Regions from separate parts of the Staphylococcus pseudoxylosus genome, predicted to be linked through region 2. Evidence: a T-box and tRNA genes for the amino acid it is inferred to sense, from the RefSeq annotation. Region 2 holds a T-box; the other holds one or more tRNA genes.

Region 1 (17,401 bases), 1.1 Mb from region 2:
TAAACCAGTACTTTATTAAACTAAATGATGATTCGTCCAAATAGCCATTATAAGACTTATTATCATTATACAAAGCTTTTAGTATATTTTCATTCATTTAGGTAAGTATTAATGCAACTCAGGAAAATTCTGTTGTCTCAAAGCTTCATAAATTAGTAAAGAAGCAGTGTTTGAAAGGTTGAGAGATCTAATATTATCATTCATCGGTATACGAAGTGCAGTATCTGCATATTTCTCTTTTACCCAGTCGGGTAAGCCTGTTGTTTCTCGACCAAATATGAAAAAGTGGTCATGTTCCGTATTTGTAAAATCAAAATCTGAATATGTTTTTTCGCCAAATTTTGTTAACAAATAATATGTTCCTTCAGTGGCTTCAAAAAAATCTTCTATACTTTCATGATACATGATGTTTACAGTTTCCCAATAATCTAATCCTGCACGTTTTAACATTTTATCATCTGTACTAAATCCTAATGGTTTAATTAAATGTAAATTAGTATATGTTCCTGCACAAGTTCTTGCAATACTACCGGTGTTACCTGGTATTTGCGGTTGAAATAATACGATATGGTTTGTCATGCTATTGTTCTCTCCTCGTTTCTAATCCTTTTAACATTTCTTGTTGAACTTCTTCTAGTTCATTTTGGTATTGTTGTTCAATAAAACTTCTAGCATCTTCGCCCTGTATTTGTCCAATTGCCCAATACGCAGTACCTCTAATCATTGGACGAGGATCGTTTAATGCTACATCTTGTAAGTCAGGAATAGCACTCACTTCTTTAAAATGTGCTAACGCTACTATCGCATTACGCTGGATTGGCTTTTTGCCTCTCCAAGCACCTGCTAAATGACCATACGTATTTTTAAATTCCTTATTACTCATTTTTAGTAATGGTACTAATCTTGGTTTTAAAATTTCAGGTTCTAAGACAATATCTTCATGCTGGGTGTTAATACCTTTATTTCTTGGACACACTTGCTGACAAGTATCACATCCGTATAGCCTATTACCTATTTTATAACGATATTCATCTGCTAAATATCCTTTTGTTTGAGTTAAAAAGCTAATACATTTTTGACTATTTAACTGACCATCTCCAACAAGTGCACCAGTCGGACAACGGTCAACACAAATGGTACAATCTCCACAACTATCCAGTAACGGGTCATCTGGTGGAAAAGGCACACTTACAAGCATTTCTCCTAAATATGTCCAAGTTCCTAGCTCAGGGTTGATTACAAAGCCATTTCTACCAACATAGCCTAACCCAGCACGCTCTGCCACAGCTCTATCTGACAATGCTCCTGTATCTACCATTGATTGGATTTCAACGCCATCTACTCTATCTCTCAAGTAGTCGGCTAGTTTATCCAAGCGTTTTCTCATAATTGAGTGATAATCTTGTCCCCATGAAGCACGCGCAAACATACCTCTTCTATCTCCTCTAGTACTTTTAGGTGCTCCCTTTAATTTATTGGGATAACCTACTGCAATCGCTATAATGGACCTTGCTGTTGGTAATGTTAATTTCGGTTCAGTCCTCAACGCTATATCTGATTCTTCAAAACCTGATGCATAACCTTTAGCATGATAGTCAACTAACTTTTGCTTCATTTCATCAAATGGATCAGCAGTGGTAAAACCGATACTATCAATACCTATCGTATGTGCATAGTCAATTACATCTTGTTTTAATTGATTTAAATCCATTTTTTCTTACACCCCACATTAAAAACATACATCCTACAGTTTAACACATTATTTCGTATTAAGAGTATGCGCAAATTCAATTTTTATCATCAAAAATAAAAACCAAGCAAATAAGTAATTGTATTGTCATAATTACTTAATCTACCTGGCTTTAACAAAAATTTATAATACTCTACTTAAGAAGTTTTTAGTTCTTTCATGTTGTTGATACTCAAATATTTCTTCCGGAGTACCTGATTCAACGATAACACCATCTGCCATAAATACTACTTTATCACTCACATCTCTAGCAAAATTCATTTCATGAGTTACAACAACCATTGTCATACCCTCTTTTGCAAGATCTTTCATAACTTTCAAAACATCGCCAACAACTTCTGGGTCTAACGCTGAAGTAGGTTCGTCAAAAAGTAAAACTTCTGGATTCATCGCTAATGCTCTAGCAATAGCAACTCTCTGTTTTTGACCACCTGACAATTGTGAAGGATATGCATCAGCTTTATCACTTAATCCCACTTTATCTAGTAGTTCCTGAGCTTGATCCTTTAAATTATTTTGCTTGTCTTTTTTTAATAAACTTGGAGCTAAAATGATATTATCTATTACTTTTTTATGTGGGAATAAGTTGAAGTTTTGAAATACCATCCCCATTTGTTGACGTAATTTTTCTAACTCTGTATTTTTACTTGTTAAGCTATGGTCTTTAAATATAACCTCACCACTTGTAGGTGTTTCTAATAAATTCATACAACGCAACAATGTACTTTTCCCACTACCTGAAGGTCCAATGATAGCTACAACTTCTCCCTGATTCACTGTCATATCAATACCTTTTAAAACTTCATTTTTATCAAAAGTTTTATATAAATTTTTAATATTAATCACTAACTTTCATTCTCCCTTCAAAGAAATACATCACTCTAGATAGTGTGAATGTAAGTATAAAGTATAATACTGCTGCCACTAACAATGGTGTGAATGGATCAAATGAAGCACCTTGAACGACTTGGGCATTAAACATGATTTCACTTACACCTATTACAGAAACGATTGATGATTCTTTAATTACAGTTACAAATTCGTTACCTAAGGCTGGTAATATCTTTTTAATTGCTTGAGGTAATATAACTGTTTTCATAGTTTGGCCGTAAGTAAGCCCTAAACTACGTGCAGCTTCCGTTTGTCCTTTATCTACTGCGTTAATTCCTGCTCTAATTATTTCGGCAATATATGCAGAACAGTTAATTACAAGCGCAATCATACCGCAAATTAAAGCTGAAATATCTAAACCAAGCATCGCTGTGGTACCAAAATAAACTAAAAACACTTGTACTAACAATGGAGTACCTCTTAGAAATTCAATATAAGCTGAAGCTATCCATCTAAGTACTTTTATCTTACTGAGTTTTATTAGTGCTATAATAGCTCCAAAAACAGTTCCTAATAATACGCCCACAATTGAAATTAAAATAGTGTTTTGAATACCTTTTAAGAAAAAGTTACCATACTTGCTAAAGAAGTTACCATCATCTTTTTTCATTGCTTCTGCAGCTGAATCTTTATAATCTGCAATTAAGTTTTTATCCTTAACCTCTTTAATACTAGAATTTAATTTTTCCATTAATTTAGGGGCGTTTTTGGGCGCTGCAATTGCTGTACTTTTAGTTCCTTCATTAAATTTTACTCCATCAGCAAAAGTTAAATCTTTATTTTGTTTTAAATAGGCTTCTGCAACTGGGCCTTCAATGACCATACCACTTACTTTGCCACTCTTTAATGACATGATTACTTCTGGAACTCTAGTCAGTGATTGAATTTGAGCATTTTCAATATCTGACTGGGCAATTTTTTCCTGTTGCGTCTGCTTTTGAACACCTATTTTTTTATTAGCAAAATCATCAATAGTTTTTAAGTTATCAGCATCGGATTTTTTTATAATCATTTTTTGTTGAACCGTCATATAAGGATCAGAAAAGTCTACTTCCTTTTTACGTTCTGGTGTAGGTGTCATACCAGAAATAATTAAATCTACTTTCCCAGTTTTAATAGCTCCCAGTAAACTATCAAATTGCATATTTATAATTTTTAATTTTAAATCATTGTCCTTTGCCACTTTTTTAGCTAATTCAATATCTATTCCCGCGTATTCGGTTTTGCCATTAACATTATGTTCGAATTCATAAGGTGCATAATCCGCGGACAAACCGACTCTTAACTCACCACGCTCTTTTATTTTTTCCCATTGATTATCTTGCGCCTGTGCATGAGCTGTAGGGTTAATATAACTTATTATGGCACTAAAAATAATTATAAATGCCATAAAGCTTTTTAATATGTGTTTCATTTTCGTATCCCCTCTCTATAATATCAATTATTATACACAATATCGTAATATTATTCAATAGCAAATTTTAAAATTATTGTTATATCGCACTTTCTTTAATAAAAATAAATTATTATGCAAAAAATATGTATAAAAAAAGCGGATAGAAATCAAAATTTTAGTAATGATTTGCTAAACCGCCCTATTAAGCACCTCAAAAAGTGATATAACATATACTTTCCTTTATTTTGGTATAGGTATATGCAAAATTTAAATTGATTGTTTTAGTTTGTAACGTTTGATGCACCTATTGTCTCGGAATTTCGAATCTGTAAATTTCATCAGAATATTTACCAATGAATTTTTTACATAATTCATGTACAAAAAATGCTGATACAAAAGGTATGATAAAGTAACCAAAAACAAGTAGAATAATGTTGGTCGTCGGATCTCCATCCATACGATTAAAAGCGTTTATAGGTCCTACAAGGCCTGTATATCCAAATCCTGCAGACATTGGTGTGCCATGTATACCTACGAAATAAGCAATCAAGCCACCAATTATACCGTTTATAGTTAATGGAACTGCAATAATTAGATGTTTAAAATAAACCGGTATCATCATTTTTGCAGCACCGATTATTAGAACTAAATTCACGCCAGCGCTATTAACTCTAATTGAACCAAATAAAAATGTTACACATGCAGCAACTATACCCATATTTGCAGCACCACTTCCTAATCCTGATAAACCTATGGCAGTTGCAATAGCTACAACAGATATTGGCGTTACCATTAATAATGAATAAGTAATACAAATAAATATCGACATTAACATTGGATTAAGTTCTGTAAACGAACTAACAACATGCCCTAAACCTTTAGTAACGTTTGATACGTAACTTAACGTATATAATCCAATAACACCACTTATTACAGGTATTAACACTGGTAAAATAATCATTTCTAATGAGCCTAGTTTATCGCGTAATAATAAATATAAAAAACATGCAACAATAACGACAAGAATAGTGTTTATAATATCACCGATACCATTTAACACAAATCCTCCAGCTGTAATTTTCACGGCGCCACTACCTAACATAGCAGAGACACCAACCATTGCAGCACCTGCACCATTAAACTTAAATTGATGTGCTGCCAAAACGCCAATGATAAATGCCATAAATGACTGAATTAATACTACAAGTTGATATATTGATTCTAGTAATTGATTACCATCTTTAAAAAACTTTAATAACTCTCCTAATAATGCATTAGGCAATAAAGCAATTACTACTCCTGCACCAACAGCTTGTAAGATATTACTAAAAAATTGTTTTCCATTTGATTCTGAACTTTTATACTTAACCATCAAATTACGTCCTCCAAATATAACATTAGACTAATAATATTACACATTGTATTAAACTACAATATTAATTTTAAAAGCTCTTTAAATTTAGAGATTTACACAATAAATTTCTATATAAATGAAAAAACGGCATATAATTAACTTTAAAATAAATAAGTAAAATTACTTGTATATCAATCTTAAAGAAAGTAAAAAAAAAAGAAACATCATTAAATGATGTTTCTAAAAAGTTAGTTATTTTATTAGTACCGGCGGTCGGGATCGAACCGACACTCCAAAAAGGAACGGGATTTTGAGTCCCGCGCGTCTGCCAATTCCGCCACGCCGGCTCAATAGCTCATTCGAGACTATTTATTATTTATCATTTATATCTGTAAATAATATACAACTTCTAAATGGCATAAATATATTATATTACTAACTACATTTGTCGTCAATAGATTTATTAAATAAAGCTGTAATTGCTAGGTTTAGGTACAATTTATAAAATTGTAAATTGTAATTTTTGTCACTGTTCAACTTCAAAGTTTTAAGTATAATTACTTATATAAATCCTAAAAATCAAGTGAAAATTAAATCCATAAAAAGCTTAAAGTAAAATATTAATGCTAATCAGTTATAACTTCACTCTCAACTTCATGAATCATTTGTATAATTTGATTATATTCATTCAAGACAGCAACTTTTGGAGTATGTGTAGAAAGCTCCTCTTCCTTCAGCTGAACATAAGTCATAATGATTACCACATCATCTACTTCAACTAATCTAGAGGCTGCACCATTCAAACAAATCTTACCACTACCTCGTTCACCTTCAATCACATATGTTTCAAACCTTGCCCCATTATTATTATTTACAATAGCAACCTTTTCATTAGGTAATATATCAACTGCTTCTAATAAATCTTTATCTATAGTAATACTACCTACATAGTTTAAATTTGATTCTGTAACTCTCGCTCTATGAATTTTTCCATTCATCATTGTTCTAATCATTATATACAATCTCCTACCACAAAGTATTTATAATAATGTATGTTATTTAAATCAATAGTACAAAACACTATTATGATTATTCATATTACCATATTATATAGATATTGCTACAAATATTGGATTTTAAAATAAGGATACACGTTAAGATAAAAGAAGATATAAAAAAAACTTCCCATAAGGAAGAATAAATGGAGCGGAAGATAGGACTTACACCTATACCTCATTCCGGGAAGGAATGTGTTCTGAGAGTTGAACTACTCCCGCTTAATTATTAAATTATGGAGCGGAGGATAGGACTTACACCTATACCACGTTCCGGGAAGGAACGTATTCTAAAAGTTGAAATACCCCCGCTTAATTATTAAATTATGGAGCGGAAGATAGGACTTACACCTATACCTCATTCCGGGAAGGAATGTGTTCTGAGAGTTGAACTACTCCCGCTTAATTATTAAATTATGGAGCGGAAGATAGGACTTACACCTATACCACATTCTGGGAAGGAACGTATTCTGAAAGTTGAACTACTCCCGCATTTTGATGAAGGCGGCAACCGGATTTGAACCGGTGATAAAGGTTTTGCAGACCTCTGCCTTACCACTTGGCTATGCCGCCAATAAAAAACTGGGCTAGCTGGATTCGAACCAGCGCGTGATGGAGTCAAAGTCCATTGCCTTACCGCTTGGCTATAGCCCATTAATATAAAGGGCGGATGATGGGAATCGAACCCACGAGTGTCGGAACCACAATCCGATGCGTTAACCACTTCGCCACAACCGCCATGGCAGGGGCAGTAGGAATCGAACCCACATCAAAGGTTTTGGAGACCTCTATTCTACCGTTGAAATATGCCCCTATTAAATTAAAAATATATGGTGGAGGGGGGCAGATTCGAACTGCCGAACCCGAAGGAGCGGATTTACAGTCCGCCGCGTTTAGCCACTTCGCTACCCCTCCTAAGAATGGTGCCGGCCAGAGGACTTGAACCCCCAACCTACTGATTACAAGTCAGTTGCTCTACCAGTTGAGCTAGGCCGGCTTGCATAAAATGGTTCAGGACAGAGTCGAACTGCCGACACATGGAGCTTCAATCCATTGCTCTACCAACTGAGCTACTGAACCATAATTAAAATGGCGGTCCCGATGGGATTCGAACCCACGATCTCCTGCGTGACAGGCAGGCGTGTTAACCGCTACACTACGGGACCTTTAAAAATTGCGGGAGGCGGATTTGAACCACCGACCTTCGGGTTATGAGCCCGACGAGCTACCGAACTGCTCCATCCCGCGATAATAATATTAATGGCGGAGGAAGAGGGATTCGAACCCCCGCGAGCCGTTAAGCTCCTGTCGGTTTTCAAGACCGATCCCTTCAGCCGGACTTGGGTATTCCTCCACAAATATTAGCTAAAAATAATTTATATTCAATTATGATAAAAATGGCGGAGGAAGAGGGATTCGAACCCCCGCGGGCCGTTAAGCCCCTGTCGGTTTTCAAGACCGATCCCTTCAGCCGGACTTGGGTATTCCTCCAAAATTATATGGACCTTGCAGGATTCGAACCTGCGACCGAACGGTTATGAGCCGTTAGCTCTGACCAACTGAGCTAAAGGTCCTAAATATAATTTACAACTAATAATTAGTGGCGGTGGAGGGAATCGAACCCCCGACCTCACGGGTATGAACCGTGCGCTCTAGCCAGCTGAGCTACACCGCCGTTGTATTTAGGTTGTATTATTAAATATGGTGGAGACTAGCGGGATCGAACCGCTGACCTCCTGCGTGCAAAGCAGGCGCTCTCCCATCTGAGCTAAGCCCCCATATATATTTTAGGTTTATCGGGAAGACAGGATTCGAACCTGCGACCCCTTGGTCCCAAACCAAGTGCTCTACCAAGCTGAGCTACTTCCCGTAAATTAATGCGCCCAATAGGGGTCGAACCTATAACCTCTTGATTCGTAGTCAAGTACTCTATCCAGTTGAGCTATGGGCGCATAATTTTATAGGATTATGCCGAGGACCGGAATCGAACCGGTACGGTGATCTCTCACCGCAGGATTTTAAGTCCTGTGCGTCTGCCAGTTCCGCCACCCCGGCAAAAATAATGGAGCAGAAGACGGGATTCGAACCCGCGACCCCGACCTTGGCAAGGTCGTATTCTACCGCTGAACTACTTCTGCATATGCGGGTGAAGGGAGTCGAACCCCCACGCCGTAAGGCGCTAGATCCTAAGTCTAGTGCGTCTGCCAATTCCGCCACACCCGCGATATTAAAATAATGGTGAGCCATAGTGGGCTCGAACCACTGACCCTCTGATTAAAAGTCAGATGCTCTACCAACTGAGCTAATGGCTCTTTAAAATGGTGCCGGCCAGAGGACTTGAACCCCCAACCTACTGATTACAAGTCAGTTGCTCTACCAGTTGAGCTAGGCCGGCTATTAAAATTAATAAATGGTGGAGGATGACGGGTTCGAACCGCCGACCCTCTGCTTGTAAGGCAGATGCTCTCCCAGCTGAGCTAATCCTCCATATAAGTTGCCTGGCAACGTCCTACTCTTGCGGAACGTAAGTCCGACTACCATCGGCGCTAAAGAGCTTAACTTCTGTGTTCGGCATGGGAACAGGTGTGACCTCTTTGCCATTGTCACCAGACAATGAAATGTATGAAATTATACATTCAAAACTAGATAGTAAGTAAAATATGATTTAACCAAAACAAAACATTTAAAATTTGATTAAGTCTTCGATCGATTAGTATTCGTCAGCTCCACATATCGCTATGCTTCCACCTCGAACCTATTAACCTCATCATCTTTGAGGGATCTTATAACCGAAGTTGGGAAATCTCATCTTGAGGGGGGCTTCATGCTTAGATGCTTTCAGCACTTATCCCGTCCATACATAGCTACCCAGCGATGCCGTTGGCACGACAACTGGTACACCAGAGGTATGTCCATCCCGGTCCTCTCGTACTAAGGACAGCTCCTCTCAAATTTCCTACGCCCACGACGGATAGGGACCGAACTGTCTCACGACGTTCTGAACCCAGCTCGCGTACCGCTTTAATGGGCGAACAGCCCAACCCTTGGGACCGACTACAGCCCCAGGATGCGATGAGCCGACATCGAGGTGCCAAACCTCCCCGTCGATGTGAACTCTTGGGGGAGATAAGCCTGTTATCCCCGGGGTAGCTTTTATCCGTTGAGCGATGGCCCTTCCATGCGGAACCACCGGATCACTAAGTCCGTCTTTCGACCCTGCTCGACTTGTAAGTCTCGCAGTCAAGCTTCCTTATGCCTTTACACTCTATGAATGATTTCCAACCATTCTGAGGAAACCTTTGAGCGCCTCCGTTACTCTTTAGGAGGCGACCGCCCCAGTCAAACTGCCCATCTGACACTGTCTCCCACCATGATAAATGGTGCGGGTTAGAAATCCAACACAGCGAGGGTAGTATCCCACCAACGCCTCCACGTAAGCTAGCGCTCACGCATCTCAGGCTCCTACCTATCCTGTACAAGCTGTGCCGAATTTCAATATCAGACTACAGTAAAGCTCCACGGGGTCTTTCCGTCCTGTCGCGGGTAACCTGCATCTTCACAGGTACTATGATTTCACCGAGTCTCTCGTTGAGACAGTGCCCAAATCGTTACGCCTTTCGTGCGGGTCGGAACTTACCCGACAAGGAATTTCGCTACCTTAGGACCGTTATAGTTACGGCCGCCGTTTACTGGGGCTTCGATTCGTAGCTTCGCAGAAGCTAACCACTCCTCTTAACCTTCCAGCACCGGGCAGGCGTCAGCCCCTATACATCACCTTACGGTTTAGCAGAGACCTGTGTTTTTGATAAACAGTCGCTTGGGCCTATTCACTGCGGCTCTCCTGGGCGTTAACCCTAAAGAGCACCCCTTCTCCCGAAGTTACGGGGTCATTTTGCCGAGTTCCTTAACGAGAGTTCGCTCGCTCACCTTAGAATTCTCATCTTGACTACCTGTGTCGGTTTGCGGTACGGGCACCACAATTCTAGCTAGAGGCTTTTCTCGGCAGTGTGAAATCAACGACTCGAGGAAACAATTTCCTCTCCCCATCACAGCTTGACCTTAAGAGTGCCGGATTTGCCTAACACTCAGTCTTACTGCTTGGACGTACAATCCAATAGTACGCTTCGCCTATCCTACTGCGTCCCCCCATCGCTTAAAACGAATAATGGTGGTACAGGAATATCAACCTGTTATCCATCGCCTACGCCTATCGGCCTCAGCTTAGGACCCGACTAACCCAGAGCGGACGAGCCTTCCTCTGGAAACCTTAGTCAATCGGTGGACGGGATTCTCACCCGTCTTTCGCTACTCACACCGGCATTCTCACTTCTAAGCGCTCCACATGTCCTTGCGATCATGCTTCAACGCCCTTAGAACGCTCTCCTACCATTGTCCTTACGGACAATCCACAGCTTCGGTAATATGTTTAGCCCCGGTACATTTTCGGCGCAGTGTCACTCGACTAGTGAGCTATTACGCACTCTTTAAATGATGGCTGCTTCTAAGCCAACATCCTAGTTGTCTGGGCAACGCCACATCCTTTTCCACTTAACATATATTTTGGGACCTTAGCTGGTGGTCTGGGCTGTTTCCCTTTCGAACACGGACCTTATCACCCGCGTTCTAACTCCCAAGTTAAATTGATTGGCATTCGGAGTTTGTCTGAATTCGGTAACCCGATAAGGGCCCCTCGTCCAAACAGTGCTCTACCTCCAATAATCATCACTTGAGGCTAGCCCTAAAGCTATTTCGGAGAGAACCAGCTATCTCCAGGTTCGATTGGAATTTCTCCGCTACCCACAACTCATCCGCTCACTTTTCAACGTAAGTCGGTTCGGTCCTCCATTCAGTGTTACCTGAACTTCAACCTGGTCATGGGTAGATCACCTGGTTTCGGGTCTACGACCAAATACTCAACGCCCTATTCAGACTCGCTTTCGCTACGGCTCCACATTCACTGCTTAACCTTGCATCAAATCGTAACTCGCCGGTTCATTCTACAAAAGGCACGCCATCACCCATTAACGGGCTCTGACTACTTGTAAGCACACGGTTTCAAGTTCTATTTCACTCCCCTTCCGGGGTACTTTTCACCTTTCCCTCACGGTACTGGTTCACTATCGGTCACTAGAGAGTATTTAGCCTTGGGAGATGGTCCTCCCGGATTCCGACGGAATTTCTCGTGTTCCGTCGTACTCAGGATCCACTCAAGAGTGAACAAACTTTCGACTACAGGATTATTACCTTCTTTGATTCATCTTTCCAGATGATTCGTCTAGTTTATTCTTTTGTAACTCCGTATAGAGTGTCCTACAACCCCAACAAGCAAGCTCGTTGGTTTGGGCTCTTCCCGTTTCGCTCGCCGCTACTCAGGGAATCGATTTTTCTTTCTCTTCCTGCGGGTACTAAGATGTTTCAGTTCTCCGCGTCTACCTTCAGATATGCTATGTATTCACATATCGATAACATGACATAACTCATGCTGGGTTTCCCCATTCGGAAATCTCTGGATCAAAGCTTACTTACAGCTCCCCAAAGCATATCGTCGTTAGTAACGTCCTTCATCGGCTTCTAGTGCCAAGGCATCCACCGTGCGCCCTTAATAACTTAATCTTTTTTGACTTTCAACACGAACAAGTCGGTTGAAAACCCAAAATGTTATTAATCTGTGAGTGTTCTTTCGAACACTAGCGATTATTTCTTTTTGAATTCAAAGCTTGTTAAAAACTCTAATTCACTCGGTTTTGCTTGGTAAAATCATAAATTTTACTTACTTATCTAGTTTTCAATGTACAAATTTTATGGTGGAGACTAGCGGGATCGAACCGCTGACCTCCTGCGTGCAAAGCAGGCGCTCTCCCATCTGAGCTAAGCCCCCATAAAAATATTCAAATCTAATGGTGGGCCTAAGTGGACTCGAACCACCGACCTCACGCTTATCAGGCGTGCGCTCTAACCAGCTGAGCTATAGGCCCATTCCGATATGAATACTCTAATGAGCATTCAAAACTGAATACAATATGTCAATGTTATTCCTATTTCATCTTCGTAAGAAGATGTTTCCGAATATATCCTTAGAAAGGAGGTGATCCAGCCGCACCTTCCGATACGGCTACCTTGTTACGACTTCACCCCAATCATTTGTCCCACCTTCGACGGCTAGCTCCATAAATGGTTACTCCACCGGCTTCGGGTGTTACAAACTCTCGTGGTGTGACGGGCGGTGTGTACAAGACCCGGGAACGTATTCACCGTAGCATGCTGATCTACGATTACTAGCGATTCCAGCTTCATGTAGTCGAGTTGCAGACTACAATCCGAACTGAGAACAACTTTATGGGATTTGCATGACCTCGCGGTTTAGCTGCCCTTTGTATTGTCCATTGTAGCACGTGTGTAGCCCAAATCATAAGGGGCATGATGATTTGACGTCATCCCCACCTTCCTCCGGTTTGTCACCGGCAGTCAACCTAGAGTGCCCAACTTAATGATGGCAACTAAGCTTAAGGGTTGCGCTCGTTGCGGGACTTAACCCAACATCTCACGACACGAGCTGACGACAACCATGCACCACCTGTCACTTTGTCCCCCGAAGGGGAAAGCTCTATCTCTAGAGTTTTCAAAGGATGTCAAGATTTGGTAAGGTTCTTCGCGTTGCTTCGAATTAAACCACATGCTCCACCGCTTGTGCGGGTCCCCGTCAATTCCTTTGAGTTTCAACCTTGCGGTCGTACTCCCCAGGCGGAGTGCTTAATGCGTTAGCTGCAGCACTAAGGGGCGGAAACCCCCTAACACTTAGCACTCATCGTTTACGGCGTGGACTACCAGGGTATCTAATCCTGTTTGATCCCCACGCTTTCGCACATCAGCGTCAGTTACAGACCAGAAAGTCGCCTTCGCCACTGGTGTTCCTCCATATCTCTGCGCATTTCACCGCTACACATGGAATTCCACTTTCCTCTTCTGCACTCAAGTTTCCCAGTTTCCAATGACCCTCCACGGTTGAGCCGTGGGCTTTCACATCAGACTTAAGAAACCGCCTACGCGCGCTTTACGCCCAATAATTCCGGATAACGCTTGCCACCTACGTATTACCGCGGCTGCTGGCACGTAGTTAGCCGTGGCTTTCTGATTAGGTACCGTCAAGACGTGCACAGTTACTTACACATTTGTTCTTCCCTAATAACAGAGTTTTACGAGCCGAAACCCTTCATCACTCACGCGGCGTTGCTCCGTCAGGCTTTCGCCCATTGCGGAAGATTCCCTACTGCTGCCTCCCGTAGGAGTCTGGACCGTGTCTCAGTTCCAGTGTGGCCGATCACCCTCTCAGGTCGGCTACGTATCGTCGCCTTGGTAAGCCGTTACCTTACCAACTAGCTAATACGGCGCGGGTCCATCTATAAGTGATAGCAAAACCATCTTTCACTTTAGAACCATGCGGTTCCAAATGTTATCCGGTATTAGCTCCGGTTTCCCGAAGTTATCCCAGTCTTATAGGTAGGTTACCCACGTGTTACTCACCCGTCCGCCGCTAACGTCAAAGGAGCAAGCTCCTTATCTGTTCGCTCGACTTGCATGTATTAGGCACGCCGCCAGCGTTCATCCTGAGCCAGGATCAAACTCTCCATAAATGAATTATGATGTTTGATTAGCTCATAAAATACTAATTTGTGTTATCTCTAACACTTGTTTTGAACCAACAATTTAATGTTGCGTTCGGAATTAACGTTGACATATTGCAATTCAGTTTTCAATGTTCATCAATGTGTTACAAGAAATTATTTTATCATTAAGTTTTTGTTAAGTCAATGATAAAATTTTAACTTTTTCATTAAGTTTGTTTCGTTTTTCTCAACTCAACATTTACTATTATATAACTTACAAATGATATTCACAAGCGTTAATTTTACACTTTTTAAAATTCATTTTGTTTCAATCGATGTTGCAGTGCGTCTTGTTTTGACGACTTTTATATAGTATCAAGATTATTCCATATCGTCAATAATTATTACGAATCTTTTTAGTTGAATTTTACCTTTATATTCACTATTTAGTAAATAGATGTACAGATTTTTAAAATGGTGTAATAACATCGTATAACTATTTACTATTTTTATTGTAATTTCTCATTTTTCGCTGGTAAGTAAATGTGTTTTTTATATACCATCTATCCCCTATATTTTAAATGTTCTTATATTTTTGATCATATCTGTTTCTACTATAGAAAGAATTGAAAATAAAAAAAGAAACCAAGATATCAGATATCTCGGTTTCCACCTTTGTGCAAGACAATAACTAATTAATACAAGTTGAACTTATTAAACAGTTTTTTTAATTGATAATCAATTATATACCCATCTTAAGCTTAAAAATGCTAAATACTCATTTCAATCATAACTAGTTTTGTCAGTGCATAAAAGGAAATTAATTTCATAATATGTTTTCTTACTTTCAATTTAGTTCCTTCATAACTATTAAATTAATCATTACTTCAACTATGGTTGCGATTATTCTTTTTTATCTTGGCAATCTTTGCATAAACCATAAATTTCCATACGATGATGCGTTACATTAAAATCTGTTACGTGTTGAGCTAATTGTTCTACCTCATCTAGTTGTGGATAATGAAAGTCTACGATTTTACCACAATCTTCACAAATAACATGGTAATGATTGTGTGTACTGAAATCAAAGCGACTTGATGAATCTCCATACGGTAATTCTTTAACTATCCCTATTTCTTTGAAGACACGTAAATTATTATATATAGTAGCAACACTTATATTTGGAAAATCAGGTGAAAGTGCTTGATAAATTTCATCGGCTGTAGGATGTGACTCTGAAGCAATTAAGAATTTGAGAATCGCTTGTCTTTGTGGAGTTATTCTCACGCCATTATTTCTTAAAGATGCAATTGAATCTTCTAGTTGATGTTCAACTGTTTCCATCTCTGCACTCATTTCCCTCACCATCTTTCTATTTAAGAATTATTATTACTTAATATTAATATAACTGTTAAATTGGGGAAATGTCAATATTCTAAGTCTAAACTCGTTAATATCCGCTCTTTGGATCAACCAAATTCTCAATTAGTTTATTATTATTGAGAATGGATGTTAGGTTTTCAATAAAAATCTCTGTTACTTCTGCATTGTTTTCTGAGCCATTACCAGTAATATGAGCTGTAATCGTAACATTCTCTAATTCATATAGTGGGTTTTCTGAAGTTAATGGTTCATTTTCAAATACATCTAAATATGCATGTCTAATCAATTTTTCATTTAATACTTCAACTAAAACCTCTTCTTTCACAATAGTTCCTCTACCTACATTAATAAATAATGCTTCGTTTTTCATCAATTCAAAATGACTTTTTCTAAGTAGATGTATTGTTTCGTTTGTTTCGGGAAGTGTGTTAACAATTATATCCGCTTCAGATATAACTTCCTTTAAATCTTTAATAGCATATGTTTTACTAAAGTCTTCAACACTATGCGCATTTGTATTTATTCCAAGTACTTCCATATTCATAGTATTAGCTATTTTAGCGGTATTTTGTGCAATACTGCCTGTACCTAGAAACAATAAACGTTGGCCACTTAATCTTTTACCACTCATTTTTGAATCATAATGCTTTTTAATTTGGTTTAAATAGGAAGTTCTCATTTTTTTATAATCATCTAAGATATATGCAAAGATAAACTCTGACATCTGTTTTGCATGTACACCTTTACCATTTGTAAGTTTTATATTATTTTCGTCAATAAATTTTAGCGGAAGATTATTGACTCCTGTAGAGTACCAGGCTATCCATTTTAAATTTGGACAATCGCTTAAAAATTCAGCGTCTAAATCACTATCGTAACCAAACAATATATCTAAAGTTTGTTTATCTTCATTATTAATACTAGAAACACCCGTTGTAAATACAAAGTCGACATTAGGAAAGCGTTCAATTAAATCAGTTTCTAGATCATCCATCCTCATTAAACTTACAGCTTTCATTTTAAATCACCCCAATATATCTTTTAATTCTTCTATTTGAGTTTTCACTTTAACTTTATTAATTACATCTATAACACTTCCATTTTCATCTAAAACAAAAGTAGTTCTTACAATACCCATAGACTCTTTACCAAAAGATTTCTTTAATTGGTATACGCCAACTTCTTCAGAAAGTTTATAATCTTCGTCTACCAATAAATCAAAATTCAACTCTAACTTATTGCTAAAATTTTGGTGTTTCTTTTTACTATCTCCACTAATTCCATAAACATTTACATTTAATTCATTAAACATTTCAAGGTTATCTCTAAAATCACAAGCTTCCGTTGTACATGTCGGTGTATTATCCCTCGGGTAAAAATAAAGCACAGCCTTTTTACCTTTAATACTTTCATTTGATATTAACTCACCATTCTGATTTTCTAATTCGAATTTTGGAAACTGACTTCCTTTTTTTAGCATTTCATTCACCCTATTTCTTTTTATTCTTTATTTTATGATACGATAATAGTCGTAAATATTAAATAAAAAGAGGTTGATAACTATGAAATTTACTGAAAGTGAAAATCTTCAGAAATTATCCGATGAATATATTTTAGGTGGTGTTAATTCACCTTCACGTTCATATAAAGCAGTTGGCGGTGGTGCACCAGTAATGATGCGTTCTGGACAAGGCGCATATCTTTACGATGTAGATGGAAACAAATATATTGATTACTTACAGGCATATGGTCCGATTATCACTGGTCATGCACACCCACATATTACTAAAGCAATTCAAGAACAAGCTGCATTAGGCGTGTTATATGGCACACCTACTGAATTAGAAATTGAATTTGCCAAGAAATTACGTGGAGCAATCCCTTCATTAGAGAAAATTAGGTTTGTTAACTCTGGTACCGAAGCTGTAATGACTACTATACGTGTCGCACGTGCTTATACGAATCGAA
Region 2 (13,265 bases):
ACAAGATATTCAAAAAATTGTTGGCCAATACTATAGTGTAAAAATTGAAGACTTTAGTGCCAAAAAACGTACAAAATCAATTGCTTACCCTAGACAGATTGCGATGTATCTTTCTCGTGAACTAACAGATTTTTCACTTCCTAAAATTGGCGAAGAATTTGGTGGACGTGACCATACTACTGTTATTCATGCACACGAAAAAATTGTAAAAGATATACAAAATGATCCAACATTTAAACAAGAAGTTGAAAATTTAGAAAAAGAAATAAGAAATCAGTAAAACATTCTGTACTATAACAGTTTTATGGTAGCTTATTTGAGGAATAACATGATGGAACTATTTTTGTGAATTGTGGATAATGTGTAAAAGTCATACACAGTGTGCACAAGTTATCCACACCCTTTAAAGGACGATACTATCACTTAAATTTGAGTTATCCCCTAATCCACAAGCCCTACTACTATTACTACTGTTTTAAAACCTATATAATTTAATATATAAACGACTGGAAGGAGTTTAATATGATGGAATTCACAATTAGAAGAGATTATTTTATTAATCAATTAAATGACACGTTAAAAGCCATCTCACCAAGAACAACATTACCAATCTTAACTGGTATAAAAATTGAAGTTAAAAACAACGAAGTAATACTTACTGGATCTGATTCAGAAATATCAATAGAAATCACTATCCCTAAACAAGTTGATGGTGAAACGATTATTGAAATTGCAGAAACTGGCTCAGTGGTACTTCCTGGTCGTTTCTTTGTAGATATTATTAAAAAATTACCAGGTAAAGAAGTTAAATTATCTACCAACGAACAATTCCAAACATTAATAACATCTGGTCATTCTGAATTTAATTTAAGTGGTTTAGATCCTGATCAATATCCGTTATTACCACAAGTTTCTCGTGATGATGCAATTCAATTGTCAGTCAAGGTACTTAAAAACGTGATAGCACAAACGAATTTTGCAGTGTCCACCTCAGAAACACGCCCAGTACTAACTGGTGTTAACTGGCTTATACAAGATAATGAATTAATATGCACAGCTACAGATTCACACCGCTTGGCTGTAAGAAAAGTAGCTTTAGAAGACGATTCTGAAAATAAAAATGTCATCATTCCAGGTAAGGCATTATCTGAATTAAATAAAATTATGTCTGACAACGAAGATGATATCGACATTTTCTTTGCATCTAACCAAGTACTTTTCAAAGTGGGTAACGTAAACTTTATTTCACGTTTATTAGAAGGTCATTATCCTGATACGTCTCGTTTATTCCCAGAAAATTACGAAATTAAGTTAGGCATTGATAACGGTGAATTCTATCACGCAATTGATCGTGCATCATTATTAGCACGTGAAGGCGGAAATAATGTAATAAAATTAAGCACAGGTAATGAATTAGTAGAATTATCTTCAACATCTCCAGAAATTGGTACTGTGAATGAAGAAGTTAAAGCAAGTAATGTAGATGGGGGCAATTTAAAAATTTCTTTCAACTCAAAATATATGATGGATGCACTTAAAGCTATTGATAACGATGAAGTGGAAATAGAATTTTTCGGAACTATGAAACCATTTATTTTAAAACCAAAAGATGATGACTCAGTTACACAACTTATTTTACCAATTAGAACATACTAAGTTAGTATTAGGTGTGGATAAGTGAGCCATTGCAACTAAATTAAGCAGCATATAATTTTATATGCATAGCATGAAACAGTTAACTAAGCCATATTGAAACTATTTTATTAACTGACTGGTTAACTTTGCAGGAGCGAGACTATGAAACCAATTTGTATATTGGTTTCTGTCCGTTCCTTTTTTTATGGAAATTTAGCAGAATAAAAGTAATGTGACACATTAAAACGTGTATATAAGAAAGGGCTAATGCTAGAAAAGTGAGTAGATTAAGAGAATATAAAATAAATTTTAATGATTAGAAGCATATAGAAGGCCAATATAAGTGAAAAATAGACAGTAGTGGACCGAAACATCGTAATTCAAAAAAATACGCTAAAAAATAGCTTAAAATGCAAATTTTAGTTGAGCGCATAAAAATCATGAATTTTATAGCAACACTTTTAATTTATTTTTAAATAATGATTTGTACATAGATTGATATTAATTTTAAGGAAATGGATTATTAATCATTAATTTTTGATATAATATTACTAGTAAAGAGCTGTTATAAACAACTTTGAAACTAAATATAAAAAAATAGTTAAAATAAGTTGAAAGAAATCGCTTACTCACTGTATTTTACATGAAATTTTTCGTAAAAAAAGGTATAATATATAAGTGAGCTTAAAAGAAATGGAGTGATTGATTTGGTTGAAGAAGTAATCGTTGATGGGGACATTACTTTAGGACAATTTCTAAAGACAGAAGGTATTATCGAATCTGGCGGACAAGCAAAATGGTTCTTACAAGATTTTGACGTCATGATTAATGACGAGCGTGAAACACGTCGTGGTAAAAAATTAAATCATCGAGATAGCATTGTTATACCAGAAGTCGGTTCATTTTTGATTTTACATCAAGGTGAAGAATGAAATTAAAGAAACTCCAGCTAGAACATTATCGAAATTACGAGTCAATCAGTTTAAATTGTCATCCTGACGTAAATATTTTGATTGGTGAAAATGCTCAAGGGAAGACAAACTTACTTGAATCCATATATACCTTAGCATTAGCAAAAAGTCATCGAACATCTAATGACAAAGAATTGATACGTTTCAATAGCGATTATGCTAAAATAGAAGGTGAACTTAGCTATAGATATGGCGACATGCCTTTAACGATGTATATTACCAAAAAAGGCAAACAAGTTAAAATCAATCACTTAGAGCAAAGTAGACTGACACAATATATAGGTCATTTAAATGTCGTATTGTTTGCGCCTGAAGATTTAAACATTGTCAAAGGATCGCCACAAGTTAGACGCAGATTTATAGACATGGAACTTGGTCAAATATCTGCGGTATATTTAAATGATTTATCGCAATATCAGAGAATTTTAAAACAAAAAAATAACTATTTGAAGCAACTGCAATATGGTCAAAAGACGGACAGTACAATGCTAGAAGTCTTAAATCAACAATTTGCAGAGTATGCGTTCAAAATTACACAAAGACGTGAACATTTTATTAAAGAACTTGAATCACTAGCTAAACCTATCCATTCTGGTATTACCAATGAACGTGAAACATTGTCACTAGAGTACTTGCCAAGCATTAAATTGGCAGATGGAGAACAAAGTGAGACGGAACGCTTAGAGGAAGTCTTAACTTTACTTAATGACAATATGGAACGTGAGAAAGATAGAGGCGTATGTTTATATGGTCCTCACAGAGATGATTTAGGTTTTAATGTAAATGGTATGGACGCTCAGACATATGGTTCGCAAGGTCAACAGCGAACAACGGCACTATCAATAAAACTCGCAGAAATTGAGTTGATGAATATTGAAGTCGGTGAGTATCCAATATTATTGCTAGATGATGTATTAAGTGAATTAGATGATTCGCGTCAATCTCATTTATTGAGCACTATTCAACATAAAGTGCAGACTTTTGTAACGACGACATCCGTAGATGGTATAGAACATGAAATTATGAAAAACGCTAAACTTTATCGCATTAACCAAGGCGAAATTATAAAGTAACAGAAAGTGAAGGTGGAAGCATTGTCAGATGTGAACAACACGGAAGATTATGGTGCTGGACAGATACAAGTATTAGAAGGTCTAGAAGCGGTACGTAAAAGACCTGGTATGTATATAGGATCAACTTCAGAAAAAGGTTTACACCATCTTGTATGGGAAATTGTCGATAATAGTATTGATGAAGCACTTGCAGGGTATGCTAACCAAATCGAAGTTGTTATTGAAAAAGATAATTGGATTAAAGTAACAGATAATGGACGTGGTATTCCAGTAGGTATACAAGAAAAAATGGGACGTCCAGCAGTTGAAGTTATTTTAACAGTACTTCATGCCGGTGGTAAATTCGGCGGCGGCGGATACAAAGTTTCTGGTGGTCTACATGGTGTAGGTTCTTCTGTAGTTAACGCCTTATCTGAAGACTTGGAAGTTTATGTATATAAAGATCGTCAAGTTTATCATCAAGCTTATAAAAAGGGTGTTCCTCAATTCGACTTGAAAGTAGTTGATGAAACAGAAGATGATAATACTGGTACAGTGATTCGTTTTAAAGCGGACCCTGAGATTTTTACAGAGACGACTGAATATCACTATGAGACATTACAACAACGTACAAGGGAACTTGCTTTCTTAAATAAAGGTATTTCAATTACTTTAAGAGATGAACGTGGTGAAGAAGTCAGAGAAGACACTTATCACTACGAAGGTGGTATTAAGTCTTACGTTGAGATGTTAAATGAAAACAAAGAACCATTACATGAAGAGCCTATATATGTCCATCAAACAAAAGATGATATTGAGGTTGAAATTGCATTACAATATAACAAAGGCTTTGCAACTAACTTATTGACTTATGCGAATAACATACACACTTATGAAGGTGGTACACATGAAGAAGGCTTTAAACGAGCACTTTCTCGTGTATTAAATAGTTATGGTATAAGTAGTAAAATTATCAAAGATGATAAAGAGAGACTTTCAGGTGAAGATACACGTGAAGGTTTAACAGCGATTGTCTCAATCAAACATGGCGACCCACAATTTGAAGGGCAAACAAAAACAAAACTAGGTAACTCTGAGGTACGTCAAGTTGTTGATAAATTATTCTCTGAGTTGTTCGAGCGCTTCTTATTAGAGCATCCGCAAGTAGGACGCATTGTTGTTGAAAAGGGTATTATGGCTTCTCACGCACGTCTTGCTGCGAAAAAAGCACGCGAAGTAACACGTCGTAAATCTGCTTTAGAAATTTCGAGTTTACCTGGTAAACTTGCAGACTGTTCTAGTAAAGATCCTTCCAGAAGTGAAATCTTTATCGTAGAGGGTGACTCTGCCGGTGGGTCTACAAAATCAGGTAGAGACTCAGAAACACAAGCAATTTTACCATTGCGTGGTAAGATATTAAACGTTGAAAAAGCTCGCTTAGATAGAATATTAAATAATAATGAAATCCGTTCTATGATTACAGCATTCGGTACAGGTATTGGTGGAGAATTTGATTTGAGTAAAGCGCGTTACCACAAAATTGTATTAATGACTGATGCTGACGTCGATGGTGCGCACATCAGAACGTTGTTATTAACGTTCTTCTATCGCTTTATGAGACCGTTAATAGAAGCAGGCTATGTATATATTGCTCAACCGCCTTTATTCAAATTGACACAAGGTAAACAAAAGTATTACGTGTTTAATGAACGTGAGTTGGAAAAACTTAAAGCTGAGTTAGATCCTACACCGAAATGGTCAATTGCACGTTATAAAGGTCTTGGTGAAATGAACGCAGATCAATTGTGGGAAACAACAATGAACCCAGAAAATAGAGCTATGTTACAAGTATCATTAGATGATGCGATAGAGGCAGATCAAGTTTTTGAAATGCTTATGGGAGACGTTGTTGAGAATCGTAGACAGTTTATTGAAGATAACGCAGTCTATGCCAACCTAGATTTCTAATACAATGAACTGAATTTTTGAAGGAGGATATCTTGATGGCTGAATTACCTGAATCAAGAATTAATGAACGAAATATAACGAGTGAGATGCGCGAATCATTTTTAGATTATGCGATGAGCGTTATTGTATCACGTGCTTTACCAGATGTTAGAGATGGTTTGAAACCAGTACATCGACGTATATTGTATGGTTTGCATGAACAAGGTATGACACCAGATAAGTCATACAAGAAGTCTGCCCGTATTGTTGGGGACGTAATGGGTAAATATCACCCACATGGTGACTCATCTATTTATGAAGCAATGGTAAGAATGGCACAAGACTTCAGCTATCGATATCCTTTAATTGATGGACAAGGCAACTTTGGTTCAATGGATGGCGATGGCGCAGCGGCGATGCGTTATACTGAAGCACGTATGTCTAAGATCACATTAGAAATGCTTAGAGATATAAACAAAGATACGATAGATTTTATAGATAACTACGATGGTAATGAGAGAGAACCGGCAGTCTTACCATCAAGGTTCCCAAACTTACTAGTTAATGGTGCTTCAGGGATTGCAGTAGGTATGGCTACAAATATTCCACCACATAATTTAACAGAAGTTATTAATGGCGTATTGAGTTTAAGTTATAACCCTGATATCACTATTGCGGAATTGATGGAAGATGTTCAAGGTCCTGACTTCCCAACGGCGGGAATTATACTTGGAAAGAGTGGTATTCGTCGCGCCTTTGAAACAGGTCGTGGATCTATTCAAATGCGTTCTCGTGCTGAAATTGAAGAACGTGGTGGCGGACGTCAACGCATCGTCGTTACAGAAGTCCCATATCAAGTAAATAAAGCCCGTATGATTGAAAAAATTGCTGAATTAGCACGTGATAAAAAGATTGAAGGTATCACCGATTTACGTGACGAAACAAGTTTACGTACAGGTGTACGTGTTGTTATTGACATTCGTAAAGATGCAAACGCAAGTGTTGTACTAAATAATTTATATAAACAAACGCCATTACAAACATCATTTGGTGTAAATATGATTGCTTTAGTTAACGGTAGACCTAAATTAATTTCACTGAAAGAAGCTTTAGAAGCATATTTAGAGCATCAAAAAGTAGTGGTACGTAGACGTACAGAATACAACTTGAAGAAAGCATTAGATCGCGCACATATTTTAGAAGGACTAAGAATTGCATTAGACCATATCGATGAAATTATTCGAGTGATCCGTGAATCAGAAACTGATAAAGTAGCGATGGCTAGCTTACAAGCACAATTTAAATTATCTGAACGTCAAGCTCAAGCTATCTTAGATATGCGTTTAAGACGTTTGACAGGTTTAGAGCGAGACAAGATTGAATCTGAATATAATGAATTAATAGCATATATCGAGGAATTAAAAGAGATTCTTGCTGATGAAGAAAAATTATTACAAATCGTCCGCAACGAATTAATCGATATACGTGAACGTTATGGTGATGAACGCAGATCTGAAATTCAACTTGGCGGATTAGATGATATCGAAGATGAAGATTTAATACCTGAAGAACAAATCGTGATTACATTAAGTCACAATAACTATATTAAACGTTTACCAGTTTCTACATATAGAGCACAACACCGTGGTGGGCGTGGCGTACAAGGTATGAATACACTTGAGGAAGACTTTGTTAGTCAACTTGTAACGTTAAGTACGCACGACAACGTATTGTTCTTTACTAATAAAGGACGCGTGTACAAACTTAAAGGTTATGAAGTGCCTGAACTATCACGTCAGTCTAAAGGTATCCCAGTAGTCAACGCGATTGAACTAGATAATGACGAATCAATCAGTACTATGATTGCCGTTAAAGACTTAGAAAGTGAAGATGATTACTTAGTATTTGCAACACTCAAAGGTAGAGTGAAGCGTTCTGCATTGAGTAACTTCTCTCATATCAATAAAAACGGTAAGATTGCGATTAGCTTCAAAAATGATGATGAACTGATTGCTGTTCGTCTCACTGATGGAGAACAAGACATTCTGATTGGTACATCTCATGCATCACTAATACGCTTTAACGAAACTACATTGCGTCCGCTCGGTCGTACAGCAGCAGGAGTTAAAGGTATTACACTTAGAGAAGATGATAAAGTTGTCGGTTTAGATGTCACTAATGCTGAGAGCGACGAAGAGATTCTAGTCGTTACTGAAAATGGATACGGTAAACGTACCCCAGTTGGTGATTATAGATTATCAAACCGTGGCGGTAAAGGTATAAAAACAGCTACAATTACTGAGCGTAACGGTAACATTGTATGTATTACTTCAGTAACTGGAAAAGAAGACCTGATGGTTGTAACAAACTCAGGTGTCATTATTCGTATTGATGTAGAAGATATCTCGCAAAATGGTCGTGCTGCCCAAGGTGTAAGATTGATTAAATTAGGTGAAAACCAAATTGTATCAACAGTAGCTAAAGTAAATGATGAAGATGAAATTAAAGAAGTTGATGAATCAACTGAAGCTAAAGCCTCTGATGTAGATAATGACAATGCATCACAAACTGATTTACAAGGTTCTCAAAATAGTGAAAACATTGTAGAAGATGATGCGCCAGGAAATGCGATTCACACAGAAGTTGAAGACGAGGAAAATGCGTCAAACAATGATGAACGACAAGAAGTAAGACAAGACTTCATGGATCGTGTTAATGAAGATATAGACAACGCGGATCATGGAACTGATGAAGACAACGAAGAAGAATAACGCTAATAAAAAGACCTACCTCATATGAGGTAGGTCTTTTTTTATTTTTCATTTTCTAATGATTTCATAGCGATTGGAATCTCACTGATTAGTCTAGAAGGCGGAACGACATACATTTTTTCAGCTAATTGTTCGCCAATAAAACTGTGTGTATATGTCGCACTTGTAACAGCTTCTTCGATATCATTAAATTGTCCAACGAAGCTAGTTATCATACCAGATAAAGTATCACCCATGCCTCCAGTAGCCATCGCTGGTGTACCAATAGGTAGTTTGTAATCTTTATCTTTAAAGTAAAGTTCTGTACCGTGCATCTTCAGTATAATTGTTGCACCAATACGGTCTACCGCTTCACGGTTACGTTCATAAGTTTGTTCATCTATCGGGATACCACTTAAACGTTCCCACTCTTTTTGGTGCGGTGTGAATATGACTTTACAAGTTGGAATCTCAGGTTTCAATTTACTGAAAATCGTAATAGCATCACCATCTACTATCAAAGTTTGATGAGGTTGTATATTTTGAAGTAGGAAAGTAATTGCATTATTACCTTTAAAATCACAACCTAATCCAGGACCGATTAAGATACAATCTGTGTTTTCAATCATTTTTGTTAACATTTTTGTATCATTTATATCGATTACCATTGCCTCAGGACAACGTGAATGCAAAGCAGCATGGTTTGTGGGATGAGTTGCTACTGTTATTAAACCACTACCACTGTATACACATGCTCTTGCTGCAAGCATGATTGCACCACCTAAGTTCGCATTACCACCAATTAAAAGAATTCTACCATAATCACCTTTATGTGTTTCATCTTTACGTTTTGGAATGCTCACTGATGATAAAGTTTCCATATTGAAACCCCCTTCTTAAATTACTGAATGTGTGTAAATTTCTGTATTTTAATAAAGAAAATGAACCGACTAACACCTTAAAGAGGTTCTGCTTTTAATAGCGATTATAACAATTGCAGAACGATTTGTATTTCAGTTACTTTTCCTTTGTTTTCGTAATAGGAATTATAAATACAATAAGAAATATTATACCTGGTTGTCCTATTAGTCAATAGTTAAAAGCGTTAAGAAATTATAAATTTCAATAAACTTATTTTTATTACAACTTTATCCCATTAAAACAGTAATTTAATACCATGTTACGGATATTGGTTAAGCTATTGTCCAACAAAAAATGTAAGCGTATACTCAAAATAATTAGAGAAAAATATTAAGCGAGGAGATGGGAAAATGACATTACAACTTAATGGGGAAACATTAACGATTAATGATATTAAACAGTTTTTAAATAGAGAAGATAAGGTAGAAGTTACGGAAGATGCATTTGAACGTGTGAAAAAGAGTCGCCAAACAGTTGAAGATATTATAGAGAATAAAGAAACAATTTATGGGATTACAACTGGCTTTGGTTTGTTCAGTGATGTACGTATAGACCAAGGAGAATACAACCAATTACAAGTCAATTTAATTCGTTCACATGCATGTGGTATGGGGAAACCATTTTCAGAAGAAGTTGCATTAGTGATGATGGTATTAAGATTGAATACGTTATTAAAAGGGCACTCTGGTGCAACTGTAGATTTAGTAGAACAACTACTGTATTACATCAATGAAAGAATTATACCTGTTATTCCGCAACAAGGATCATTAGGTGCTTCGGGAGATTTGGCGCCACTATCACATTTGGCTTTGGCATTAATAGGAGAAGGTAATGTCTTTTATAAAGGTGAAGAAGTAGACAGTCGGTATGTCTTAAATCAGTTAAATCACAAAGTTTTAGAGTTACAAGCTAAAGAAGGGCTTGCGTTGATTAATGGCACACAAGCAATGACTGCTCAAGGGGTTATAAATTATATAGAAGCGGAAGCTCTAGGTTATCAAGCGGAGTGGATTGCCTCCCTTACACACCAAGCTTTAAATGGTATTACAGATGCCTATAATGACAAGGTACATAAAGTGCGTAATTTCCAAGAACAAATTGATGTTGCGGCCAGAATGTTAGACTGGTTGGAAGGTTCAGAATTGACGACGACCCAAGGTGAAATACGTGTACAGGATGCTTATACTTTGCGCTGTATCCCTCAAATTCATGGTGCTAGCTTCCAAGTATTCAATTATGTGAAGGAAAAATTAGAGTTCGAAATGAATGCTGCAAATGACAATCCACTTATATTTGATGAAGGTGATGAAACACTTGTTATTTCAGGAGGGAATTTCCATGGTCAACCTATAGCGTTTGCTTTAGACTTTTTAAAATTAGGTGTCAGTGAATTAGCGAACGTGTCAGAGAGACGTCTAGAACGCTTGGTAAATCCTCAATTAAATAATGGGTTACCGGCCTTTTTAAGTCCACAACCAGGCTTACAAAGTGGTGCGATGATTATGCAGTATGCAGCAGCAAGTCTTGTTTCAGAAAATAAAACACTCGCACACCCAGCAAGTGTTGATTCTATACCTTCTTCCGCTAACCAAGAAGATCATGTTTCCATGGGAACTATAGCTTCAAGACATGGCTATCAAATGATTGAAAATGCACGTCGTGTATTGGCCATTGAAACAATCATTGCTCTGCAAGCTGTTGAATATAAAGATATTGATAAGTTATCACCTAAGACGTATGAAAAATATCAAGAACTACGTCATATTGTGCCTTCTATCACAGAAGATAGACAATTCCATAAAGATATTGAAGCAGTATCACAATATTTGCGTGATGTTGCTTATATGGATGAAATATAATTGACATAAATACTATCACTCTTGAAAAAAATGAAGTTATTTGCTATATTTAATTTAACTTAATAAGTCATTGTTCGTAGGATAAGTAGTATTAATTTTTTGGTTTCAGAGAGCCTGTGTTGAGTGTGAACAGGTAGCCAAGGTTAATGTGAATCTACCTACTATTAAGAGAACAATCGGATTTAACCGTTATTTTTGTGAGAGTGCAGTCTAATTTAGACTGTTAAATAGGGTGGCAACACGTAGACCACGTCCCTTGTAGAGGGATGTGGTCTTTTTTGCGTGTTTATCTCAAATTTTAAAAATTGAAAGGATGGATGAAGTTATGTTAGATATTAAATTATTTCGTAATGACCCTGATTTCGTTAAAGAAAAAGTAGCTAAGCGTGGTATGGAAGATACAGTAGTAGATGAAGTACTAGAATTAGATGAACAGCGTCGTCAGTTAATTAGTAAAGCTGAAGAAATGAAAGCTGAGCGTAATAAAGTTAGTGGTGAAATTGCTCAGAAGAAACGTAATAAAGAAGATGCAGATGATGCAATCGCAGCAATGCGTAAGCTTGGTGATGAAATTAAAGTTTTAGATGATACGCTTAATCAAGTTGATGTGGATCTTAACGATAAATTATCACGCATTCCAAATATTATTCAGGATGATGTGCCTGAAGGTGCTACAGATGAAGATAACGTAGAAGTTAAACGTTGGGGTACACCAAGAACATTTGATTTTGAAGAAAAAGCACATTGGGATTTAGTAGAAGAATTAAAAATGGTTAATTTTGAACGTGCAGCTAAAGTATCTGGAGCTAGATTCGTCTTCTTAACAGGGGAGGGCGCACAATTAGAAAGAGCATTAATGAACTATATGATTACGAAACATACAACACAACATGGTTATACAGAAATGATGGTACCACAATTAGTTAACGCTGATTCAATGTATGGTACTGGACAATTACCTAAGTTTGAAGAAGACTTGTTTAAAGTTGAAAAAGAAGGATTATATACTATACCTACTGCAGAGGTACCGTTGACAAATTATTACCGTAATGAAATTATCGGACCGGATGAATTACCAGCTAAATTCACTGCTCAATCAGCATGCTATCGTAGTGAAGCGGGCTCAGCTGGTCGTGATACTAGAGGTCTTATTCGTTTGCATCAATTCGATAAAGTTGAAATGGTTCGTTTTGAAAAACCAGAAGATTCTTGGCAGGCTTTAGATGAAATGACTGAACATGCAGAAGCAATTTTAGAAGAATTAGGCTTACCATACCGTCGTGTTATTTTATGTACAGGTGATATTGGTTTTGGCTCAAGTAAAACTTATGATTTAGAAGTTTGGTTGCCAAGCTATAATGAATATAAAGAAATAAGTTCTTGTTCAAATATTACTGATTTCCAAGCACGTCGTTCAAATATTCGTTTTAAACGGGATAAAAATGCTAAACCAGAATTAGCACATACACTTAATGGTAGTGGATTAGCAGTTGGACGTACGTTTGCTGCAATAGTTGAAAATTATCAAAATGAAGATGGTTCTGTAACAATACCAGAAGCATTAGTGCCATATATGGGTGGTAAAACAGTCATCCGTCCTATTAAATAAAATATTTAAAGTGCGTAGTTAAAGTATTAGCTACGCACTTTTTTATATGTAGAGGAGAGGGTAGGGGAGGTGTAAAAGTTGGTGTAAGAAATACATAAAATATGCGCTATTAAAATAGTTGATTTGATTGAAGTAACTGGAATTTTTAAGGGATGTCTAATAAATAACACAAAATTCTGAAATATCTATATAGCTTTATTCACAACTTTTTAAGACGAACGTTAGACTTACGTCACACAAACCTACCTCTAAAACTATTGATTATTTTTATGATATTATATTAGAATAGATTTACTGTTTTTAGCGTTTGAGGTGAGAGGGTGGAAAAATGGACAATGAGGCGCATGTTACTTTTAAACAAGGTGTAAAAGCATGTATTCCTACTTTGTTAGGTTATGCTGGTGTTGGCCTGTCTTTTGGAATTGTTGCAGTGGCATCGGGATTTAGTATGTTGGAAATTATTTTACTTTGTTTGTTAGTGTATGCCGGCGCTGCACAGTTTATTATTTGTGCACTTGTTA

Evidence for each region. The T-box of region 2 lies ahead of serS (serine--tRNA ligase). A T-box ahead of a tRNA ligase gene usually reads a tRNA of that ligase, here a tRNA-Ser.
Region 1: it encodes a tRNA-Ser, which carries the amino acid that the T-box ahead of serS (serine--tRNA ligase) is inferred to sense. The anticodon was not compared.

Annotation. Positions count from the first base shown of each region.
Region 1 is NZ_CP085024.1:1,136,085-1,153,485, reverse strand. Features, by position in the region: gene trmL (tRNA (uridine(34)/cytosine(34)/5-carboxymethylaminomethyluridine(34)-2'-O)-methyltransferase TrmL) at 109-579, opposite strand; gene queG (tRNA epoxyqueuosine(34) reductase QueG) at 581-1,711, opposite strand; gene LG295_RS05520 (amino acid ABC transporter ATP-binding protein) at 1,874-2,596, opposite strand; gene LG295_RS05515 (ABC transporter substrate-binding protein/permease) at 2,589-4,055, opposite strand; gene LG295_RS05510 (PTS transporter subunit IIC) at 4,342-5,409, opposite strand; tRNA gene LG295_RS05505 (tRNA-Leu) at 5,656-5,738, opposite strand; gene panD (aspartate 1-decarboxylase) at 6,018-6,404, opposite strand; tRNA gene LG295_RS05495 (tRNA-Gly) at 6,594-6,668, opposite strand; tRNA gene LG295_RS05490 (tRNA-Gly) at 6,774-6,848, opposite strand; tRNA gene LG295_RS05485 (tRNA-Gly) at 6,864-6,938, opposite strand; tRNA gene LG295_RS05480 (tRNA-Cys) at 6,949-7,019, opposite strand; tRNA gene LG295_RS05475 (tRNA-Gln) at 7,029-7,100, opposite strand; tRNA gene LG295_RS05470 (tRNA-His) at 7,112-7,184, opposite strand; tRNA gene LG295_RS05465 (tRNA-Trp) at 7,187-7,260, opposite strand; tRNA gene LG295_RS05460 (tRNA-Tyr) at 7,278-7,361, opposite strand; tRNA gene LG295_RS05455 (tRNA-Thr) at 7,368-7,443, opposite strand; tRNA gene LG295_RS05450 (tRNA-Phe) at 7,454-7,526, opposite strand; tRNA gene LG295_RS05445 (tRNA-Asp) at 7,537-7,612, opposite strand; tRNA gene LG295_RS05440 (tRNA-Met) at 7,621-7,694, opposite strand; tRNA gene LG295_RS05435 (tRNA-Ser) at 7,708-7,800, opposite strand; tRNA gene LG295_RS05430 (tRNA-Ser) at 7,845-7,937, opposite strand; tRNA gene LG295_RS05425 (tRNA-Ile) at 7,947-8,020, opposite strand; tRNA gene LG295_RS05420 (tRNA-Met) at 8,048-8,121, opposite strand; tRNA gene LG295_RS05415 (tRNA-Ala) at 8,149-8,224, opposite strand; tRNA gene LG295_RS05410 (tRNA-Pro) at 8,243-8,316, opposite strand; tRNA gene LG295_RS05405 (tRNA-Arg) at 8,325-8,398, opposite strand; tRNA gene LG295_RS05400 (tRNA-Leu) at 8,416-8,501, opposite strand; tRNA gene LG295_RS05395 (tRNA-Gly) at 8,510-8,584, opposite strand; tRNA gene LG295_RS05390 (tRNA-Leu) at 8,588-8,669, opposite strand; tRNA gene LG295_RS05385 (tRNA-Lys) at 8,683-8,758, opposite strand; tRNA gene LG295_RS05380 (tRNA-Thr) at 8,766-8,841, opposite strand; tRNA gene LG295_RS05375 (tRNA-Val) at 8,858-8,933, opposite strand; rRNA gene rrf (5S ribosomal RNA) at 8,943-9,057, opposite strand; rRNA gene LG295_RS05365 (23S ribosomal RNA) at 9,137-12,059, opposite strand; tRNA gene LG295_RS05360 (tRNA-Ala) at 12,249-12,324, opposite strand; tRNA gene LG295_RS05355 (tRNA-Ile) at 12,345-12,421, opposite strand; rRNA gene LG295_RS05350 (16S ribosomal RNA) at 12,525-14,077, opposite strand; gene perR (peroxide-responsive transcriptional repressor PerR) at 14,954-15,406, opposite strand; gene LG295_RS05340 (phosphoglycerate dehydrogenase) at 15,501-16,451, opposite strand; gene bcp (thioredoxin-dependent thiol peroxidase) at 16,458-16,913, opposite strand; gene LG295_RS05330 (glutamate-1-semialdehyde 2,1-aminomutase) at 16,996-17,401, shown strand, end outside.
Region 2 is NZ_CP085024.1:1,089-14,353, forward strand. Features, by position in the region: gene dnaA (chromosomal replication initiator protein DnaA) at 1-280, shown strand, start outside; gene dnaN (DNA polymerase III subunit beta) at 523-1,656, shown strand; gene yaaA (S4 domain-containing protein YaaA) at 2,334-2,567, shown strand; gene recF (DNA replication/repair protein RecF) at 2,564-3,679, shown strand; gene gyrB (DNA topoisomerase (ATP-hydrolyzing) subunit B) at 3,692-5,626, shown strand; gene gyrA (DNA gyrase subunit A) at 5,662-8,376, shown strand; gene LG295_RS00035 (NAD(P)H-hydrate dehydratase) at 8,418-9,236, opposite strand; gene hutH (histidine ammonia-lyase) at 9,627-11,135, shown strand; T-box leader at 11,199-11,395, shown strand; gene serS (serine--tRNA ligase) at 11,461-12,744, shown strand; gene LG295_RS00050 (AzlC family ABC transporter permease) at 13,073-13,265, shown strand, end outside.